One region of the Bacillus sp. TCT6 genome, then DNA from elsewhere that is predicted to be linked to it. Evidence: riboswitches for the same ligand, from Rfam matches in the RefSeq annotation. Region 1 holds a riboswitch; the other holds the start of a gene.
The links. Region 1 has a riboswitch for preQ1 ahead of queC (7-cyano-7-deazaguanine synthase QueC). Riboswitches for the same ligand answer to the same signal wherever they lie in the genome.
Positions count from the first base shown of each region.

Region 2: it holds a riboswitch for preQ1, as region 1 does, so the genes downstream of both, AC0ONG_RS06700 (QueT transporter family protein) here and queC (7-cyano-7-deazaguanine synthase QueC) in region 1, are expected to answer to the same signal.

Region 1 covers NZ_JBVYHX010000001.1:1,073,490-1,079,733, forward strand. Annotated here, with positions in the region: gene AC0ONG_RS05390 (M3 family oligoendopeptidase) at 127-1,821, shown strand; gene AC0ONG_RS05395 (DinB family protein) at 1,959-2,492, shown strand; gene AC0ONG_RS05400 (DUF6254 family protein) at 2,594-2,710, shown strand; gene kinB (sporulation sensor histidine kinase KinB) at 2,722-3,930, opposite strand; PreQ1 riboswitch class I at 4,137-4,180, shown strand; gene queC (7-cyano-7-deazaguanine synthase QueC) at 4,274-4,936, shown strand; gene queD (6-carboxytetrahydropterin synthase QueD) at 4,936-5,427, shown strand; gene queE (7-carboxy-7-deazaguanine synthase QueE) at 5,420-6,136, shown strand; gene queF (preQ(1) synthase) at 6,155-6,244, shown strand, end outside.
Region 2 covers NZ_JBVYHX010000001.1:1,316,380-1,322,623, reverse strand. Annotated here, with positions in the region: gene AC0ONG_RS06740 (sterol desaturase family protein) at 1-119, opposite strand, end outside; gene AC0ONG_RS06735 (hypothetical protein) at 198-491, opposite strand; gene AC0ONG_RS06730 (LysE family transporter) at 511-1,254, opposite strand; gene AC0ONG_RS06725 (YqcI/YcgG family protein) at 1,269-1,997, opposite strand; gene cspB (cold shock-like protein CspB) at 2,260-2,457, shown strand; gene AC0ONG_RS06715 (DUF2564 family protein) at 2,577-2,825, shown strand; gene AC0ONG_RS06710 (zinc-finger domain-containing protein) at 2,859-3,035, opposite strand; gene AC0ONG_RS06705 (ribonuclease H family protein) at 3,048-3,707, opposite strand; gene AC0ONG_RS06700 (QueT transporter family protein) at 3,859-4,344, opposite strand; PreQ1 riboswitch class I at 4,351-4,395, opposite strand; gene AC0ONG_RS06695 (aldose 1-epimerase family protein) at 4,527-5,399, shown strand; gene AC0ONG_RS06690 (reverse transcriptase-like protein) at 5,469-5,855, shown strand; gene AC0ONG_RS06685 (DMT family transporter) at 5,869-6,244, shown strand, end outside.

The DNA.
Region 1 (6,244 bases):
TCCAAGGCTTTTTTATTTGCAATGAACTCAGGGTAGTAACTGCCGAATTTTGTTGAAAATTAAGAGGGAATTCGGGAATACGTATTGAATTATAGTAAAGGTATGTAATGGAGAGGAGGCTCGTTCATGTCATTTAAAGACTATGAATATAAACGCCCAAATATTGAAGAGTTAAAAGAGAAATTTACTGTTGCTTTAGAGAAGTTTGATAACGCAAAAACTGTAGAAGAACAAAAACAAGTCATTCATTCAATTAATGAAATTCGCAACGATTTTGGTACAATGGGAAACCTTTGTTACATTCGCCATTCTGTTGATACGACGGATACTTTTTATAAGGAGGAGCAGGATTTCTTTGATGAATTCTCTCCAGTTGTACAAGGATATGGTACAAAATATTATAAGGCACTCATTAATTCTCCATTTCGTGAAGAATTAGAGGCGTATTATGAAAAACAATTATTTGCTCTAGCAGAATGTGATTTAAAAACATATTCAGATGAAGTCGTGAAAGATTTACAATTAGAAAATAAATTATCGTCGCAATATACACAGTTATTAGCATCTGCAAAAATTGACTTTGCTGGAGAAGAAAGAACGTTATCGCAACTGATTCCGTTTATGCAAGGAAAAGAAAGAAGCGAACGTAAAGCAGCAAGTGAAGCATACTACGGATTTTTAGCTGGAAATGAGGAAGAACTAGATCGTATTTATGATGAGCTTGTTAAAGTGAGAACGAAAATCGCAAAATCTTTAGGTTTCAAAAACTTTGTTGAACTTGGATATGCAAGAATGTACCGTACAGATTATAATGCGGAGATGGTGGCTAATTACCGTCAGCAAGTGCTGGATTATATCGTTCCCGTTACAACGGAATTAAGAAAGCGACAACAAGCACGTATCGGTGTAGAGAAGTTAGCTTATTACGACGAAAACTTTGAGTTTGCTACAGGGAACCCAACTCCAAAAGGAGATGCGGATTGGATTGTTGATCATGGAAAGACGATGTATAAAGAGTTATCGGCTGAGACAGATGAATTTTTCAATTTCATGCTAGATAATGATTTATTAGATTTAGTTGCGAAAAAAGGAAAAGCTGGTGGCGGATATTGTACATATATTGAGAATTATAAAGCGCCATTTATTTTCTCAAACTTCAATGGAACATCTGGTGACATTGATGTATTAACACATGAAGCAGGTCATGCTTTCCAAGTATATGAAAGTCGTAAATTTGAAATTCCAGAATATAATTGGCCAACATATGAAGCGTGTGAAATCCACTCTATGAGTATGGAATTTTTTACATGGCCATGGATGAAGCTATTCTTTGAAGAAGATGCAGATAAATATTACTTCTCTCACTTAAGTTCAGCACTTCTGTTTTTACCTTATGGCGTATCAGTTGATGAATATCAACATTATGTATATGAAAATCCTGAAGCATCACCTGAAGAGCGTAAGACAGCATGGCGTAACATAGAGAAGAAATACTTACCGCATCGTGATTATGAGGATAATGATTATTTAGAGCGCGGTGGTTTTTGGCAACGTCAAGGGCATATTTATAGTTCACCTTTCTATTATATTGATTACACGCTTGCTCAAATTTGTGCGCTACAATTTTGGAAACGTGCAAGAGATAATAGACAAGAGGCGTGGGAAGATTATGTGAATCTGTGCCAACAAGGTGGAAGTAAATCGTTCTTAGAATTAGTAGAAGTTGCAAATTTAACATCACCATTTGCTGAAGGCTGTGTGAAAAGTGTTATTACAGAAATTGAAGCATGGTTACATGCGATTGACGACACAAAATTGTAAAAAACATGCGCTTTTTTTCACATGTTTAACATCGACATAATGGGAAAATGATGAGATAATAAAAGAAAATTCAGAATACTAAAGAGGTGTTTCTAATAAGGAGCACCTCTTTTCACCAACAAAAGGGGGGAACAAGTATGCTTCAATCTAATATGGATGTGAGTTTAGAAAGTTTAGTAAACTCATTACAGTCTACCCGAAGCACGCTATTATCAGAAATTGAAATGTTAAATGATACAGAAGTGAATGTAAAGCCACGCCGTGATAAATGGAGTATTACTCAAATTTTACACCACTTGCATTTAGTTGAACAATCTGTCACGTCTGCCCTTGTATATGCTTTACAAAAAAACGAAAGAAACATGACTCCATTTAAAGACCTCCAACTTACGCTTGATCGCACACATAAACGAGAAGCTCCTCAGCAAATGCAACCAACAGAAACTTTAATGAAAAAACAGCAAGGAATTCAATTACTAGAACATTCACGACAAGAACTATTACACGCGCTTCATAGTGTTATAGATGAAAAAGATCTATTTGAAAATGGATTAAAGCATCCTGTTTTTAATGATCTGAATTTGTATCAATGGGTTCAATTTCTTGATTTGCATGAACAAAGACATCTTACGCAGTTAAAAGAGGCGAAACATGCAATTTTGCAACGCTAAAGTGGAAGAAGTGGGAAACCACTTCTTTTTTGATATGTGCATAGTTTTCTTTCTTATTTTGGAATACTACATGGAGAAAGAAAAGAAGGAGTTGAAAAAATATGTCTAAGAAGAAGCGAGAAGAGGAGCGCGCCTGGAAAGCGCGTAAAGAAAATCAACAACCGCACGGAAAAGTGAAAGCTTTTGCTGAATTAGTTGAAGGAACAGAAAAAACGTGATGATTATTTCATCACGTTTTTTGTATGAGTGGAAAAGTTAATAAAAAGGTTGTACCGATTCCTTTTTCACTTATAATATCAATTTTTCCGTTCATAGCTTGAACAACACTGAATACGACCATCATTCCAAGTCCAGTGCCTTTTTCTTTCGTTGAATAGAAAGGCGAACCAAGACGTTTTACTTGTTCTGAATCCATACCGATTCCTGTATCTTTTATATATAACTGAATATGCTTATGATCAGGAACTAATGTGAAATAAAGATCACCGCCTTTTGGCATAGCCTCAATGCAATTTTTTAAAATATTTAATAAACATTGATTTAGTTTTTGTTTTTCTCCAGCGATAAAAAAAGAAGTGCTTTGCTTTATATAATGAGTACGTACATTTGTTAAATTAGCAAGCGGTGTAATTAACGACAATGCATGTAGTAATTCTTCTTCTAACTGTAATGTTTGTTCTTTTTCAATGCTTGGTTTGGCAAAAGTTAAATAATCTGTAAGAACATGATTTGCTTGTTCGATGCCGTTAATGGCAATGTCGATATATAATTTTCGTTCCTGCTCAGTGCATGTATCTGATTGTAACAGTTGTAAAAACCCTTTCGTTGAAGTTAATGGATTGCGAATTTCATGAGAGATAGACGCTGCCATTTCACCAATTAAATGAAACTTTTCAGCATTTATAAGTTCGTTTTGGAGACGAACTTGAGTTTGTAATATGTGTAGTAAATATAAAATTAGGATCGTACCAAGCATTGAACATAACTCATATACAATAATATGCGGTATATAATCAGTCTTATTTGTAACCTTTGAAAGAAAGAAAGGTATCCAACTAAATCCGTATGTGAGACTGTAGATAATAGCAAGTGTTATTTTTATACGATTAGAAGTTCGATTGAAAAATTTATATGTTAATAGTAGAACAATAAATAGAAGAACAGAACCGATAAGAGATGGGAAAACACCTACCCCACCTAATAGTAAGCGATATATGTTTAATACAACTAAGATAGAACCACCAGCAATAGGCCCTCCCGTTAATGTACCGACAATTAATACAATATGGCGCATATCAAATTGAAAACCATTATTTGTTTTTGCTGCAAATGTAATACAGAGTACGGTAGCGAGGCAACACAATACAATAAATATAGCTGAATTTAATTTAGGAGAGCGTTTCCCTTTTTGATTCCAAAATAAATGATATACGAGCATTGTAATAAGGATGAATAATATATTTAAAAAGAGATAAATAATAAAGGATTTCAGTGGGATGCCTCCTCTCTTCTTATATTAAATTAATCATACTATAAAATGAAAGAAATGAAATAATAAATAGCGGAAAAATCAGAAATTTTTACGCTAGTATACAATATGTTACAATAAGCTGTGTCAATGAAAGAAGAAATTCCGTGCACCGCGCGGGAGAGGTTCGCGAACTCCCTCTATAAAAAACTATGGAAACAACAATATCCTTAGGTATTGTTTTGTTTTTTTATTGTGACAGTTCAAGAACGTTCTTTCTTCTTATTTATAGTAGAGAAGGAGAATGAGTGAAATGAAAAAAGAAAAAGCAGTTGTTGTTTTTAGTGGAGGACAAGATAGTACAACATGTTTATTTTGGGCAATAGAGCAGTTTGCAGAGGTAGAAGCTGTAACGTTTAATTACAATCAACGTCATAAGCTAGAAATTGATTGTGCAGCGAAAATTGCAAAAGAGCTAGGAATAAAGCATACGGTACTAGATATGAGTCTATTAAATCAACTTGCTCCAAATGCGTTAACGAGAACGGATATGGAGATTACACATGAAGAAGGTGAATTGCCATCGACATTTGTAGATGGACGAAATTTACTCTTCTTATCATTTGCTGCTGTATTAGCAAAACAAGTTGGAGCACGTCATATTGTAACGGGTGTATGTGAAACTGATTTCAGTGGTTATCCAGATTGCCGTGATGTGTTTGTGAAATCGTTAAACGTTACTTTAAATTTATCCATGGATTACCCGTTTGTCATTCACACGCCACTTATGTGGATTGATAAAGCTGAAACATGGAAATTATCAGATGAACTTGGAGCATTTGAGTTTGTTCGAGAAAAAACATTAACATGTTATAACGGAATCATTGGTGATGGTTGCGGTGAATGTCCAGCGTGCCAACTTCGTAAAGCAGGATTAGATACGTACCTACAAGAACGCGAAGGAGCGAACAACTAATGGATAATTTCTTTGGATTTCGCATCGTAGAAAATTTGCAAAAAATGGACAAGGATATTCAGCGTAAACAGCTCAAATACCATAATAAAAGAGTAATGGTCAGCAAGGAATTTACATTTGATGCAGCACACCATTTACACTGTTATGAAGGGAAATGTAAAAACTTACATGGTCACACATATAAAGTTGTATTTGGAATTAGTGGATATGTAAATGAAATAGGACTTGCAATTGACTTTGGTGATATAAAAGAGATTTGGAAGAATGAAATCGAAATTTATTTAGATCATCGTTATTTAAACGAAACGTTACCTGCAATGAATACGACTGCTGAAAATATGGTCGTTTGGATTTATGAAAAGATGGCAGAGGCACTAACTAAAGAGAATCGAGTGAACGAATATAAAGGAGCTCGCGTAGAATTTGTTCGTCTATTTGAGACGCCGACTAGTTATGCGGAAGTAAGACGGGAGTGGATGCTCGATGAGTAAAATCCCTGTCTTAGAAATATTTGGTCCGACTATTCAAGGTGAAGGAATGGTTGTAGGGCAAAAGACAATGTTTATCCGTACGGCTGGTTGTGATTATAGCTGCGCTTGGTGTGATTCTGCTTTTACATGGGATGGATCAGCTAAAAATCAAATTAGACAGATGACAGCAGAAGATATTTGGGATGAGCTTGTTGCAATTGGAGGAGAAAAATTTTCTCATGTTACGATTTCAGGCGGGAATCCGGCATTGCTGAAAAATATTGAGTTTCTTCTTTCTATATTAAAAGAAAATGGAATGCGGACGGCAATTGAAACTCAAGGGAGTAAATGGCAAGATTGGTTACTTCAAATTGATGAAGTAACAATTTCTCCAAAACCACCAAGTTCGACGATGAAAACAGATTTTCAGAAGTTAGATGCTATTATTCAGAAACTAGCAGGAAAAGATATTAGTTTAAAAGTAGTAGTATTCGATGATCATGATTTTGAATATGCAGTTAAGATGCACGAACGTTATCCAGATGTACCATTTTTCTTGCAAGTAGGAAACGATGATACAAAAACAGTGGATGATGCAATGCTTATTAAAAAATTATTAGATAAGTATGAGTGGCTGATTGATAAAGCTGTAAATTGTAAAGAGATGAATGATGCAAAAGTATTGCCCCAGCTTCATGCGTTAGTATGGGGAAATAAACGCGGCGTATAATGAGAAGGGATGTTTAAAATGACAGGAAGATTAGATGAAGATTTAAAAGATGTAACATTACTAGGAAATCAAAATACAAAATATTTATTTGAATATAGCCCAGAAATA
Region 2 (6,244 bases), 240 kb from region 1:
GCTAACATGCCAAACCACGTAAAAAATTGCATTTTTAAAATAATAATGAAAATAAATAGAATGCTATACATAATAACAATATCATGTTGTAAAAAGAACTCTTTCCCCACTTTCTTCATCTTGTTTCCCCCTTTTCCAAAAAAACAGCCGCAACATATCGTTACGACTATTTCTTTTCTATTCTTGTTCTATTCACTTTACAAATTTGCCTGCTGTTCTATTGCCGAGAAAAAATTGTTTGGCCCAAATATATTTTGCTTCGGAATAATATGTTCCACTGCAAACACTGTTACTTCTCCTCTTTGCACTTCTCCAATAATGAGACCAAATATTTGATGATTTACTGCAAACGTCGGTTGCTTTGTTTGTAGCAATCTTGCAGCATTATGAAATACTGCTTCATATAGTGGATTTCTATCAGTAATTTCTTTTCGGATTTTTGGCGCTAACGTAATTATAATTTCTTTTCCGTCAATAGTGGTTCGATACATAAAAATCTCCCCTTCAATCTTATGTGAACAACTGTAAAGCTTTGTATGCAAAATGTATAGAGTAACCTACTAAAATAATACCTGCTCCGGCTGTTATGTAGCCAAGCGCTTTTGGTTTTAATAAAGTTCTTCCAAAATGTACAGAAAAAGCAATATTTAAATTCCATAAAATAATACCTGCAATAATGCAAAGACTGTACAAAAAAGCTTCTTGTTTCGTTACCTTCGTAAGTAATGAGCTAAGTGTACTTCCGTATATACCAAACCAAAAAACAAGATTTAATGGATTGGATATCGCAATTAAAAATCCTGCCATAAACGATTGCTTAAGACCACCTACCTCTTCTTTTTTATATTCCATGTTTGAGTGGGAAATTCCTTGTTTTACACTTTGAAATCCTAAATAAAATAACAAGAAAAAACCCGTGCAATACATGAAGGCTTGTACATATGTATACATAAACACAGAAGATAAACCGAAATAAATGAGAAGCATAAATAAAACATCTGCAGTCATTCCACCAATTCCAACAACCCAAGCATGCCAAAACCCACGTTCAATTCCTCGTTTTAACATTTCAATATTAATCGGCCCTACTGGTGCAGCTAATGAAATACCTAATACGATTTGCTGTATAATTGCTCCAAACATCGCTCTATCCTTTCTACTCTCTTTACTACTAGTTAATGATGTAATTTGAAAAAATGGACTAGCTTCCATAATAAAATACCCTTTTTTATCCAAAATATACAAAAGAGCCATATAGGTGATGGCTCTTACTTTTCTATCCTATGAAGAAAAGGACATTTCCCTTTTATTGGTTCTACATCGTCTCCTATGAAATATTGTTTCCATTCACGATGCTCTGGGTCACCATAATGACTAATGTTAGGATGTTTCGGCAATTGATCCCACTTTTCAACTCGCTCACGGACCATTTGTCTTGAATATGCTCCTTTAGGACGATCCCCCTCTAATCCATCAAAAATAGTGCGTGGTTGAAACCCAATAACGAGAGAATTCCCTAAATGTCTAGTTTTTCGTTGTTTATAAGCTGGCGCGTTTCCAAATGCGAATATTGGCTCACCACAAAATGAAAATTCCCATAAATAATGGTCTGGATCCTCAGGAATTTGCTTTGGCCATGCTTGATTATCGTTTTCATGTAAATACTGTAACACTTTCCAAAAGGAATCACGGTAATATTCGAGTGATCGTTCTTCACATTCCGGTTCTACAAAAAGGAAAAAGCCCCTTCTTACAATCGGCCTCTCTTTCATTAACTCTAAAAAAGATAACATTGTATGCGGCAAATGACTCCAATCATTATGAGAAAGAAATGAATAACGAAGTTCATTCTTTTTCAAAGCTGTTAAACCGAAATAACATGGAAAAGTTGGTTCTAACACGACACTTGAAAAAATCTCAAATTCTTTTGCAACCCAATCCGGTATGTCGGTTCTCGTTCTCATTCCTTCATTATCTAATAAGTACGACCTATTCATTCTTTCACCTCGTTATGTATAGCATTCAATTAAGAATATTACATACTCGGCCTGTCCTATACCTATTTAAAAATTTGATTGGAAAATTATTTAAAAATATAAAAAATAAAACCGCTTACTTGACTAAATTCTCCCAATTCGTGTATATTTAAATTAATCATTTAGCAGAATATTCAAGAATATAGCATTTTTAGTTTATATTATTTCTTTAAATGAATTTCACTAAATGAAAATAGTAAACGCTTTTAGGAGGAATTGTAACATGCAAGGAAAAGTAAAATGGTTTAACAACGAAAAAGGTTTTGGATTTATCGAAATGGAAGGCGCTGACGATGTATTCGTACATTTCTCTGCTATTCAAGGAGACGGCTACAAAGCTTTAGAAGAAGGTCAAGAAGTATCTTTCGACATTACTGAAGGTAACCGTGGACCTCAAGCTGCTAACGTAGTAAAACTTTAATCCAACATATAACAGGAGGTTACCTTACTTGGTAACCTTCTTTGTTATTCCTTTGTATATTTCCGTTTTACAGAGCAAAAACTATGTAAAATGCGCACTATACAAAGGAGGAATTATTAATGGGATCAGAAGTAAATGATTTTGAAGAAGTAAAATTCCGTGTAGAAACAGCACAAAAGATGGTAGGTTCTGCAACAATTTCAATGGATCCAGACACATTAGAGCATGCCACTACTGCAGTAGAAGCAGCTCGCTCACAGCTTGAAATTATGAAATCTGTTGCAGTAGATTTAGATGAACCATTTTTAATGAACGAGGAAAAGAAACTAAGCAAATGCGAGCAGCAATTAAACGAAGCAAAGCACTAAAAAACATCCAGAGAATTTTCTCTGGATGTTTTTTTATGACAACTGTTCTCCATACTTTTTCAATGTTTCTCCAACTGTACATTGTCTTATACAAAATGAATGTGCATAATATTTACTATTTGTCTTTCGATTATGTTCTCGCAAGAAACATCCTTCACAATATGTTTCTAATAAGTCATTTACCTCTGTAATGAGTTGCTTTTTATCCACCTTTGCACCTCTCTATTCGGTTATTTCTTTATGACTATCAATGACTGTCCCTTCTAATGCTTGCGTTGCTAATTGATGTGCTTCTTTATTTTGTTTTCTAGATATCGGATCACATACAAGTTTTAATTTCATTTGCTTCGCCTTTTGTTCAATTTGATCTAAATAATGGTTTAAATGCTCATCATAACAAGGCCATTCTCCCGCCAATTGCTGCAATACAACTTGAGAATCTCCGCGAAGTGTAACTGCTTCATATTTAATCCCTAATTCCTCGAGTATATTCATACCGTATAATAGTGATGCATATTCCGCTTCATTATTATCATCTATACCTTCTATATATGCATTGCGGCGAATGCGGTAGTTTGTATTTCCTTTTTTATAGTACACACATATACCAACGCCAGCTTCTTTCGTTTGCACATCATATCCCCCATCAAAATAAACGAGTATTTCTTGGGGCTCTTCCTCTACTTGTTTACTCAGTTTTTTCATTTCCTTTAATGACCATTCTGCATCCATTTCATCGTAAAATAAAAGTTCCTTAGCTCTTCCTGTTTTCTCAAAATCCTCTGCAAATTGAAGTATTTCTTCTATGTTCATATAATCTGTTGTTAATTCCGTCTGCAATCCTCGCTTCGTTTTATACAACCAATGAATTTTATATTTCATACTAGATTCCCCTTATATAAGACTTCTTATATGTAGCCAGCTAATGAAAGCCTTACTTTATTTTATTATATTTTATCTAGAGTCACAGCATTATATTCAATATGATTACATACAAAAAGAGCTATCCCTATAGGAATAGCTCTTTCATCTATTACATAAATCTTTCAAATTGTACTCGCTTATTAATCCAGTACATTACAGGCATACCAATGGCCATTACAACAAATTCACCGACTGCACATGTTAACCAAGACAACATAAATGGTAAACCCAATGCAAGATGAAGTTCAATTGCAATCATAAACATTGTAATCGTAAAGATAACCGTATTAAAAATCATACGAGCCCAAACACCTTTAATAAATCGCATAGAAATAATCGTTGCAACTAATGCAAGAATAGATTGCCCTACTCCAAATACTAAATCATAAGCGATCATAGGTGAGAAAAAGAGATTCGTTAAAAATACACCTAATACAATTCCGTAAATTGCTTTCTTGTTAAATACAACGAGATGATTAAACATCTCTGAAATACGAAATTGTACATTCGTAAAGCCAAATGGCTGAATAAGCATAGAAACAGCAATATATAATGCCGCTAAAATACCATTGCCGACTAAAGTTCTAATATTCATGACAAAATCTCCTTAGTTTTTTTACGTGGGATGGTTTCGAACCACGTTATTCTTTTTTTAGCAACAAGATTATATTTTACGTGGTAGCCCCTCTTTCGTCAATAGATTCCTATCATGAACTACCTTTTTTCTTTTAGACAACGTATAATGAAACATATGAAAGATTTAGGAGGTTTCACTTCATGATAGCAACAATCCAAAATGAAAAAGTGATCGTTTCCATTTCTGACAAAGGTGCAGAATTACAAAGCGTTCGCTTAAAAGAAGACAACACAGAATATTTATGGCAAGGTGATTCTACATATTGGGGACGTCGCGCACCAATTTTGTTCCCAATTGTCGGCCGATTAGTAGATAATACATACTACGTAGACGGTAAACCATATTCATTAACACAACACGGTTTCGCTCGTGATCTTACTTTCTCTGTGAAAGAACAAAGTGAAACAAAGATCACTTATATCGTTACTAATAATGAAGAAACGTTAAAAAAATACCCATACGAATTCGAATTACTCGTTTCTTATGAGCTAGAAGGACAAAGCGTTCATGTAACATATGAAGTAAACAATCCTACTTCTAAAGAGATGTTCTTCTCAATTGGGGCACATCCTGGATTCAACTTCCCTTTATTGGATGGTGAATCATTTACAGATTATCACTTATCGTTTAATGGTTCGGAACGCTTAGAAACAAGCGTATTAGAAGGACCTTACCTTTCAAACAAAAAGCAATTAATCGCTGAAAATACAACTGAATTGCCACTTACATATGATTTATTCAAAAATGATGCGCTTATTTTTGAAAATATGAATACGAATGAAATTTCGATTCGTTCTCATAAACATAATAAATTTGTAAAAGTAGAATTTGATGGCTTCCCATTTGTCGGCGTATGGACACCAGGGGATAACGCACCTTTCTTATGTATTGAACCTTGGTATGGAATCGCTGATGAAGTAAATCCAGCAAAAGATTTCAAGGACAAAAAGGGAATTCAATCTTTACAAGCGAATGAAACATTTACATGTCGTTACAGCATCACAATCGGATAACTACTCTATCCCCTACTTCAAAAAAATATTTAAGTAGGGGATAACCTTATAATTTGGAGGTTTCTCATTTTGATTGAAGTATATATTGATGGTGCATCAAAAGGAAATCCTGGTCCTTCTGGTGCAGGAGTGTTTATTAAAGGCGTTCAGCCACCTGTACAATTATCATTACCACTTGGAACAATGTCCAATCATGAAGCAGAATACCGCGCTTTACTTCTAGCATTAAAATATTGCATCGAGCATAATTATAGCACTGTCTCTTTTCGTACAGATTCCCAGCTTGTCGAACGGGCTGTTGAAAAGGAATACGCAAAAAATAAAATATTTGCACCTCTTTTAGATGAAGCACTACAGTACATAAAAAACTTCGATCTCTTTTTTATTAAGTGGATTCCAAGTAGTCAAAATAAAGTAGCTGATGAATTAGCTAGAAAAGCTATATTACAAAATTAACGGGGGTATGAGTGTGAAAAAAGATTGGATTGCTCCTCTTGCTTTATTATTTGTCTCTTTTATTTGGGGAGCTACGTTTGTTGTCGTTCAAAATGCTATGTCTTTCGTTGGTCCATTTACCTTTAATGGTATTCGCTTTTTATTCGCTGGAATTATTTTATTATTCGTTCAAATGATTTTCTCAAAAAACACTTCAAAACAAGATATAAAACAGAGTAGCCTCGCTGGATTAATCGTTGGGTTCTTTTTATGTGTTGGCTATGTATTACAAACATTTGGCTTACTTTATACAACTTCTTCAAAAGCAGGTTTCTTAACAGGGCTTAGTATCGTTATGGTACCAATTTTGTCTTTTATCTTTTTAAAACAAAAAGCTACCATTTTTATCG